DNA from 2 places in the Allobosea sp. GW823-FHT02B03 genome. Region 1 is predicted to be linked to the other one. Evidence: riboswitches for the same ligand, from Rfam matches in the RefSeq annotation. Region 1 holds a riboswitch; the other holds the start of a gene.

Region 1 (4,807 bases):
AGCCGGCGCGGGTCTTGATCAGCATCGGACGACAAGCTCCGGTTATCCGGCGGCAGCTAGTCCACAGAGCGGGCCGATGCGCAATTCACGAGCGGGAGAGGATCAGCGGCGCTCTGTCGCGCCCTCGGCCTTCCTTCCGCAGGGCGCCATCCACCTTGCATCGCGGTCATGCTCGCCACGCTCGCTGCCGGGGCGTGCCCGGATCGCAGGCGCATGCTAGAAATTTCGGCAATGGTCGGACAGCCAGTTCCGCTCGGTAGAGAGTTCAGGCCTTTCGGAGGAAAGGCCTGTCGCGCGTCCCCGACCAGCGCGGCCGAACCGCGGGCGGAAGCTGGATGAACGTCGAGGAGACGATTGCGATGGGCAAGTTGAAATTCCTGGTTGGAACGGCCTTCGCCGCCACCCTTCTGGCCGCTCTGCCGGCCCGCGCCGACATCGTCATCGGCCTGATCGCGCCGCTGACCGGCCCCGTCGCCGCCTATGGCGACCAGGTCCGCAACGGCGCCGAGGCCGCCGTCGAGGCGATCAACAAGAAGGGCGGCATTCTCGGCGAGAAAGTCGTGCTGAAGCTCGCCGACGACGCCGGCGATCCCAAGCAGGGCGTCTCCGCCGCCAACCTGCTGGTCGGCGAGAAGGTCAAGTTCGTCGTCGGCCCGGTGACCTCCGGCGTCGCGATGGCGGCTTCCGACGTCCTCGCCGAGCACGGCACCTTGATGGTGACGCCGACCGCGACCGCCCCGGCCCTCACCAGCCGTGGCCTGAGCAATGTCCTGCGCACCTGCGGCCGCGATGACCAGCAGGCCGAAGTCGCCGCGAAATACGTGCTGAAGAACCTGAAGGACAAGCGGATCGCGGTGCTCCACGACAAGGGCACCTACGGCAAGGGCCTCGCCGACGCCTTCAAGAAGGGCATCAATGACGGCGGCGTCAAGGAAGCGCTCTATCTGACGCTGACGCCCGGCGAGAAGGACCTTTCGGCCGTCATCACCCGGCTGAAGGCCGCCAATATCGACCTGATCTATTTCGGCGGCTACCACCCTGAAGGCGGCCTTCTCGCCCGCCAGCTCAAGGACGCCGGCATCGTCGCCACCATCATCGGCGGCGAGGGATTGTCCAACACGGAGTTCTGGGCGATCGCCGACCAGTCGGCGGCCGGCTCGCTGTTCACCAACGCGACCGACGCCCAGAAGAGCCCCGACTCGGCCGAGGCCGTGGCGGCGCTGAAGGCGAAGGGCATCCCGGCCGAGGCTTTCACGCTCAACGCCTATGCCGCCGTCGAAGTGCTCAAGGCCGGCATCGAGAAGGTGGGCAAGGCCGACAGTGCCACCGCCGTCGCGACCGCGCTGAAATCCGGCATGACGGTGCCGACCGCGATCGGCAAGCTGTCCTACGGCAAGAACGGAGACCTCAGCTCGCCGGCCTTCTCCATGTTCAAATGGGAAGGCGGCAAGATCGTCTCCGTCGACTGACGAAATAAGGCCGGTGCGGGGATGTCCCGCACCGGCCCTGTTATTGAGCAGGTATGCGCCGCCCCGCTGGGACCGCGCATACAGCGATAAACCGCCTCAGCCGCGCGCTTCGAGCGCCTTGATGATGGCTTCGCCCATCTCGGTGGTCGAGACGGCGTTGGCGCCCGGAGCGGCGATGTCCTTGGTGCGGGTGCCGGCGCCCAGCACGTCGGCGATCGCGCCTTCGAGCCGGTCGGCAGCCTCGCCGGCGCCGAAGGAATAGCGCAGCGCCATGGCGAAGGAGCCGATCATCGCGATCGGGTTGGCCAGGCCCTTGCCGGCGATGTCCGGAGCCGAACCGTGCACGGGCTCGTAGAGCGCCTTGCGCTTGCCGGTCGCCGGGTCCTCGGCACCGAGCGAGGCGGAGGGCAGCATACCGAGGGAGCCGGTCAGCATCGCCGCGACGTCGGAGAGGATGTCGCCGAACAGGTTGTCGCAGACCACGACGTCGTACTGCTTCGGCCAGCGCACCAGCTGCATCGCGCAGTTGTCGGCGAGCACGTGCTCGAGCTCGACATCCTTGTACTCGGCAGCGTGCAGCGCGGTGACCGTCTGCTTCCAGAGCACGCCGGTCTTCATGACGTTGTGCTTCTCGGCCGAGGAGACCTTGTTGCGGCGGGTGCGCGCCAGCTCGAAGGCGACGCGCGCGATGCGCTCGATCTCGCCGGTGGTGTAGAGCTGGGTGTCGACGCCGCGCTTCTGGCCGTCCTCGAGCGTGACGATTTCCTTCGGCTCGCCGAAATAGACGCCGCCGGTAAGCTCGCGCACGATCAGGATGTCGAGGCCCTCGACCACTTCCGGCTTGAGCGACGAAGCCGAGGCCAGCGCCGGATAGCAGATCGCCGGACGCAGGTTCGCGAACAGGCCGAGATCCTTGCGCAGGCGCAGCAGGCCGGCCTCCGGGCGATGCTGATAGGGGACATCAGCCCATTTCGGGCCGCCGACCGCGCCGAAGAGCACCGCGTCTGCCTCCTGGGCGAGCTTCATGTCGCCTTCCGAGATCGCCGCCTTGTGGGCGTCATAGGCCGAGCCGCCGACGAGGCCGCGCTCGAGCGAGAAGGAAGCAAGACCCTGCTTCTCGAACCAGGAAACGATCTTCTCGACCTGGCCCATCACCTCGGGGCCGATGCCGTCGCCGGGCAGAAGCAGGAGCTTGTGGTTCGCCATGGTCGCCTCTCGGAATGCTGTTATCTTCAGGGCCTTCGCGCCCCTGCGCGCTGGTTACGGGCGGAAGCCGCGCGAAGCAAGCCGCAGGCTGGACTTGGGCGCGACGGAGGCCTATCCGTCAGGGGTCTCAACGGGGTGCCCGGCAACCGGGCTGAGAGGGGCGCATAAGGGCGCCACGACCCGTAGAACCTGATCCGGGTCGTGCCGGCGGAGGGATTGAGCATCGACGCCGGCAAATGGCGACGCAAAGCCCTCCCCGTCAAAGCCCCAACGAAGCATGCGGGGACGTCATGACTGGTCTGAGCGGCAGAGCGGGACTGATCGCCGGAATGCTGGCGGCATTGCTCTTCGGAGCCCCTGCGCAGGCGCAGGAGAAGCCGGCGCTGAGCGTCTACACCTATTCCTCCTTTACCGGGAAATACGGCCCCGGAGCTAAGGTCAAGGCCGCCTTCGAGGCGCAGTGCGGCTGCACGCTGAACTGGGTCGCCGCCGACGATGCCGGCTCGCTGCTGGCGCGGCTCAAGCTCGAGGGCGAAACGACGAAGGCCGATCTCGTGCTCGGCCTCGACATGAACCTCGCGGCCGAGGCGAAGGCGAGCGGCCTGTTCCAGCCCCACGGTCAGGACGGCGCGTCACTGACCCTGCCGACGCCCTGGACCGACGATACGCTTCTGCCCTTCGACTGGGGCCATCTCGCCTTCGTCTACGATTCCACCAGGCTCGCGACGCCGCCGCAGAGCCTGAAGCAGCTCGTCGACGACCCCAAGGGGCCGAAGCTCGTGCTGCAGGACCCGCGCACCTCGGCGCCCGGCCTCGGTTTCCTGCTCTGGATGCGCGCGGTCTATGGCGACGAAGCGGATGCCGCCTGGAGCAAGCTGAAGCCGCGCATCGTCACCTTCACCAAGGGCTGGTCCGAGGCCTATGGCCTGTTCCTCAAGGGCGAGGCCGACATGGTGCTCTCCTACGCCACCTCGCCGGCGTACCATCTCGGCGCCGAGAAGAAGACGCAGTACAAGGCAGCGCCCTTCGCGGAGGGGCACTACCTGCATGTCGAGCTCGCCGGCATGACGCGGGCGACGAAACAGCCGGAACTGGCGAAGCGCTTCCTCGCCTTCATGCTCTCCGACGCCTTCCAGTCGCTGATCCCCGAAGGCAACTGGATGATGCCGGCGAAGCTTCCGGCCGCTGGCCTGCCCGCCTCCTTCGCAGAGGTGATCAGGCCGGAGAAGACCCTGCTGGTCGCGCCGGAGACGGTCCGCAGCCAGCGCAGGGCCTTCATCGACGCCTGGCTCGCCGCGACGAGCCGCTGAGACCTTGCTCAGGCCGGCCACGCTCACCGCGCTCGCGATCCTCGCCCTCGCCAGCGGCTCGCTGCTCGGCCTGGCGCGAGCCGGCTCGGACATCGCCACGCTCGCGACGCTCGGCCCCTATCTCACCCGCCTGATCGCCTCGGCCGGTTTGCAGGCGGCCCTCTCGACACTGCTCTCGCTGGTGCTCGGAACTGGGCTCGCGCTCGCCTTGCTGCGCCGGCACTTCCCCGGCCGCGAGCTGCTGCTCGCACTGCTCACCACCGCCGCGGTCGCGCCGACCATCGTCATCGCCTTCGGCATCGTCGCGATCTATGGCCGCTCCGGCCTGCTGGGCTCGCTGGCCCGCAGCCTCGGCGCCGAGCCGCCCTCGATCTATGGGCTGCACGGCATCGTCATCGCCCATGTCGTGATGAACATGCCGCTGGTGACACGCGCTTTGCTCCACGCCTTCGAGCGCGAACCGGGCGAGCGGCGCCGGCTCGCCTCGGCGCTCGGCTTCTCCGCCGCCGATTGCTTCCGCCACCTCGATTGGCCGGTGATCCGCCGTGAGGCGCCGGCGCTGGCTGTCCTCGTCTTCCTGCTCTGCTTCACCAGCTTCGCCATCGTGCTTTCGCTCGGCGGCGGCCCGGCCAATGCGACGCTGGAGGTCGCGATCTACGAGGCGATCCGCTTCGAGGCCGACTTCGTCCGCGCCGCCGCATTGGCCGGCCTGCAATTGCTGATCTGCCTTGCCCTCGCCGCGGCCATGACCGCGCTGACGCCGAAAGCACGCGAGGAAGCCGGCGCCGAGCGCAACGCCCCCCGGCCCGACCTCTTCGCCCT
Region 2 (4,807 bases), on a different contig from region 1:
CGGCGGCAGGAGACCCGCGAGGGCGACGTCACCATCATCCGCGAGCCCGGCCGGACGCTCATTCGCGGCGACGATGACCGCGTCATCATCCGCCGCGACGAGAACCAGCGCTTCCGCGATCTCGGCCTCGACACCCGCAGCGAGCGCCGCGGCGAGGAAACGGTGACGGTCTATGACCGGCGCGACGGCACGCAGATCGTCACGGTGACGGATGCCGATGGCCGGCTTCTGCGGCGCTCGCGGCGCGAGCGCGACGGCGCCGAGATCATCATCATCGACAATATGCGCCGCGACGGGCCGCGCCCGCGCTTCGCCGAGGAGGTGGTCGAACTGCCGCCGCCGCCGCTGCGCATCCCGCGCGAGCGCTATATCGTCGATGCCGGGCACGCCGATGAGCGGCTGATCTACGAGACGATCACCGCCCCGCCGGTCGCTCCCGTGCCGCGTCGCTACACGCTGGACGAGGTGCGCTACTCGCCGGATTTGCGCGCCCATATGCGCAGCGTCGATGTCGACACGATCAACTTCGATTCCGGCTCCTGGACGGTCGGCGCCGACCAGGGGCAGCGCCTGCGGGTGCTGGCGCAGGCCGTGATGCAGGCGGTCGAGCGCACGCCGAACGAGGTCTTCCTGGTCGAGGGCCATACCGACGCGGTCGGCGCCGATATCGACAACCTGTCGCTCTCGGACCGGCGGGCGCAGTCGGTCGCCGAGATCCTGACCCGCGACTTCGGCGTCCCGGCCGAGAACCTGACGACCCAGGGCTATGGCGAGCAATATCTCAAGGTCCAGACCCAAGGTGACGCCCGCGAGAACCGCCGCGTGACCTTGCGCCGGATCACGCCGCTGCTCACCGGCCAGAACGCGCAGTGAGACGAGGCCCGGGCGATCCCTTCACGGGCGCCCGGGCCGCTCGCAAATTGCGATGGAACTTCGGCGCCCTCGCGCGTTGTGTGGTCAGGCCGGAGTTCGCCTGCTGCCGGCCCGACGAGCGCAGGAGGGCCCGATGCGCAGATCATTCTGGTTCCTGATGAGCCTGGTGCTCATCGGGCTTGTCGCTGCGGAAGCGGCTGCCGGACAGGAATCGTCCGGCCCGGACATGACGACCATCCAGCGCGAGCGCGCGCCCGGCGTGCCGATGACGCCCAATGTAGGCGATGTTCAGAGGGACGAACCGGCCGCCGAGCGCGCCGAGGTCCGGCGCGAACGCGAGCGAGTGGCGCGCGACCGGCGCGGCCCGGCCCAGCCGAACCGCGACCTGCCGATGCCGCGGGGCGTGCCCTCGATCATCGCGCCCTGATCATTCGAGAGCGCGGGGGAGGATTCAGATTTGCGTAAGGGCTCGCCGCCTATGGTCGCGGCGAGGAGTTTGCCATGAGCGAAATGTCGACCGCGATCGCCCAGAGTCTGGTCAGCATGCGCTCGGCCGCGACGCAGCAGACCATGCAGCTCGAAATGGTCAAGCAGAACGCAAAGGCCGACCAGGCCCTGGTCACGATGCTGCAGCAATCGGCCGAGCAGCAGAAGGCCACGCTGCCGGCCGGCCAGGGCGGCAATCTCGACGTCACCGCCTGATCGCCTGGAGCTAATCCGCGTTTCGCGGAATAGCTCCAGTCCATTGATTACCGCATTTTCTTCACGCGAACCGGTACCCACTTCGCTCGAAAGCGCTTTGGCGCCGCCACAACTCGCGGTTTCCGATTCAGATTCGGGTAAGGCGTGCGCTCTATCCTCGAGGCGAGGGAGGAGAGCATGAGCGACTCGTCTTTTCTGATCGGCGAGAGCTTCGTCGCCCGGCGCACTGAGCGGCCCCAGCCGGCGCAGCAGAGCGACATGCAGAAAGAGCTGGACGATGCCCAGCGCGGCCTCGTCGAGATGCTGGAACGCAGCATCGCGGAACAGAAGGCGGCGCTTCCCTTCGGCCAGGGCGAGCATCTCGACGTCACCGTCTGAGCCACGGCGACGGCGAGCGGCAGCGCCGGCCTTTCCGCATGTCCCCATCACATGGCCGCCGGGCCGAAGCCGGCTTGCTTCCTCTCTCGACCGCCTCTAACCTCCGCCTTGTTCCGAGGGGTGCTCGCAAGAGCTGAGATGGCGTCCGACGCCGAACCCGTCGAACCTGATCCGGGTCATACCGGCGGAGGGACTGGAACGCGGCCTACGCCCTATTTGTAGCCGCATAACAGCGACTGGACCGTCCAGACACCCGGATCTCCTGAACCTTGGACCAAGGAGGAGATCCCATGAACGCCCATACCAAGCCCCAGAAGAATTCCGTCAAGGCCGCGCCGCAAAGCGTGACGACCGGGCCGATCATCGGCTCGCGCAAGATCTATGTCGCGGCTCCCGAGCATCCCGAGATGCGCGTGCCCTTCCGCGAGGTGGTGCTGACCACCGATGCCGAGCCGCCGGTGCGCATCTACGATCCGTCCGGGCCCTATACCGAGACCGATGTGCAGATCGACCTCAATGCCGGCCTGACGCAGCCGCGCCGGGCCTGGCTCGATGCGCGCGGCTTTACGACCGTGCCCGGCCGCGCCGTCACCGCAGCCGACAACGGCAACATCTCGGAGGAGCATCTGGTCCCGGCCTGTCCGGCGCAGCGCCCGATCCTCGAGGCCAAGCCCGGCCAGATGGCGACGCAGTACGAATTCGCGAAGGCCGGCATCATCACGCCCGAGATGATCTACGTCGCGCATCGCGAGAATCTCGGCCGCGCCGCGATGCTGGACGGCGCCAAGGAGCGCCATGCCGATGGCGAGAGCTTCGGCGCCTCGGTGCCCGAATTCGTCACCCCGGAATTCGTCCGCGAGGAGATCGCCCGCGGACGCGCCATCATCCCCGCCAACGTCAACCATCCCGAACTGGAGCCGATGGCGATCGGCCGGAATTTCCTGGTCAAGATCAACGCCAATATCGGCAACTCGGCCGTGACCTCCGGCGCCGCCGAGGAGGTCGAGAAGCTGGTCTGGGCGATCCGCTGGGGCGCCGACACGGTGATGGACCTCTCCACCGGCCGCAACATCCACAACATCCGCTCCTGGATCCTGCGCAACTCACCGGTCCCGATCGGCACGGTGCCAATCTACCAGGCCCTGGAGAAGGTCGGGGGCGATCCGATCAAGCTCGACTGGGAGGTGTTCAAGGACACGCTGATCGAGCAGGCCGAGCAGGGCGTCGACTATTTCACCATCCATGCCGGCGTGCGGCTTCCCTATGTGCCGCTGACCGCCAGCCGCGTCACCGGCATCGTCTCCCGCGGCGGCTCGATCATGGCGCGCTGGTGCCTGGCGCATCACAAGGAGAGCTTCCTCTACGAGCGCTTCGACGAGATCTGCGAGATCATGCGCAAATACGACGTCTCGTTCTCGCTCGGCGACGGCCTGCGTCCGGGCTCGATCGCCGACGCCAATGACCGTGCCCAGTTCGCCGAGCTGGAGACGCTGGGCGAGCTCACCAAGGTCGCCTGGGACAAGGGCTGCCAGGTGATGATCGAGGGCCCCGGCCATGTGCCGATGCACAAGATCAAGGAGAACATGGACAAGCAGCTGCGCGAATGCGGCGAGGCACCGTTCTACACGCTCGGACCGCTGACCACCGACATCGCGCCGGGCTACGACCACATCACCTCCGGCATCGGCGCGGCGATGATCGGCTGGTTCGGCTGCGCCATGCTCTGCTACGTCACGCCGAAGGAGCATCTCGGCCTGCCTGACCGTGACGACGTCAAGACCGGCGTGATCACCTACCGGATCGCCGCCCATGCCGCCGACCTCGCCAAGGGCCATCCGGCCGCGAAGCTGCGCGACGATGCCTTGTCGCGTGCCCGCTTCGACTTCCGCTGGGAGGACCAGTTCAACCTGGCGCTCGATCCGGACACGGCGCGGTCGTTCCATGACGAGACGCTGCCGAAGGACGCCCACAAGGTCGCGCATTTCTGCTCGATGTGCGGGCCGAAGTTCTGCTCGATGAAGATCACCCAGGACCTGCGCGCCGAGGTGCTGGCGATGGGCGAGAACGAGCGGGCGGCTCTCGAAGCCATGGCGAGCGAGGGCATGGCGGCGAAGTCGGAGGAGTTCCTCAACAAGGGCGCGCAGCTCTACCTGCCGGCGGCCGAATGAGCGCGGTGATGGCGATGGACCGGCTCGACGCTGCGCGCGTCGCCTCGGTCCTCGCCCGCGTGGTGGAGAACCGTCCGCGGGTGCAGTGCCTGACCAATACGGTGGCGCAGAACATCACGGCGAACATGCTGCTCGCCTTCGGAGCGATCCCGTCCATGGCCATCCATGTCGACGAGGTCGCGGCGATGGCGGAAGGCGCCGGCGCGATCCTGATCAATATCGGCACGATCAATGCCGAGAGCGAGCTCGCCATCCCGAAACTGCTCGAGGTGGCGCGCGAGCGGGGCAAGCCCCTGGTCTTCGACCCGGTCTTCGTCGAGCTCTCGCCGCTGCGCCAACACATCGCCCGCGAGGTGCTGCGCCTGCCGAACCTCGTCGTGCGCGGCAACGCCACGGAAATGACGGCACTCGCCTTCGATCTTGCCTCGGCCGAAGGGGTCACCCGGGTCACCACCGGCAAGGTCGACCGGATCGAGAGCGGCGCGGCGAGCTTCTCGGTCGCGCATGGCCACCCGCTGATGACCAAGGTCACCGGCGTCGGCTGCGCGGCGGGGGCGCTGATCGCCGCCTGTTGCGCCGTCGAAAAGGACCCGGCCATCGCAGCAGCGGCGGCCTTGACGGCCTATGGCATCGCCGGCGAAATCGCCGCGGAACGCTCGCGCGGACCCGGCAGTTTCGCAGTCGAG

The links. A riboswitch is a leader RNA that binds a small molecule or an ion and turns the genes downstream of it on or off. The one in region 1 is predicted to bind thiamine pyrophosphate.
Region 2: another riboswitch for thiamine pyrophosphate. It lies ahead of thiC (phosphomethylpyrimidine synthase ThiC); the one in region 1 lies ahead of thiB (thiamine ABC transporter substrate binding subunit).

Annotation. Positions count from the first base shown of each region.
Region 1 covers NZ_JBXAJY010000002.1:704,365-709,171, forward strand. The annotation lists gene msrP (protein-methionine-sulfoxide reductase catalytic subunit MsrP) at 1-25, opposite strand, end outside; gene AC1REK_RS08345 (branched-chain amino acid ABC transporter substrate-binding protein) at 360-1,469, shown strand; gene leuB (3-isopropylmalate dehydrogenase) at 1,566-2,675, opposite strand; TPP riboswitch at 2,797-2,908, shown strand; gene thiB (thiamine ABC transporter substrate binding subunit) at 2,966-3,985, shown strand; gene AC1REK_RS08360 (ABC transporter permease subunit) at 3,990-4,807, shown strand, end outside.
Region 2 covers NZ_JBXAJY010000006.1:253,566-258,372, forward strand. The annotation lists gene AC1REK_RS21400 (OmpA family protein) at 1-873, shown strand, start outside; gene AC1REK_RS21405 (hypothetical protein) at 1,007-1,300, shown strand; gene AC1REK_RS21410 (hypothetical protein) at 1,375-1,575, shown strand; gene AC1REK_RS21415 (hypothetical protein) at 1,753-1,953, shown strand; TPP riboswitch at 2,060-2,164, shown strand; gene thiC (phosphomethylpyrimidine synthase ThiC) at 2,244-4,121, shown strand; gene AC1REK_RS21425 (hydroxyethylthiazole kinase) at 4,118-4,807, shown strand, end outside.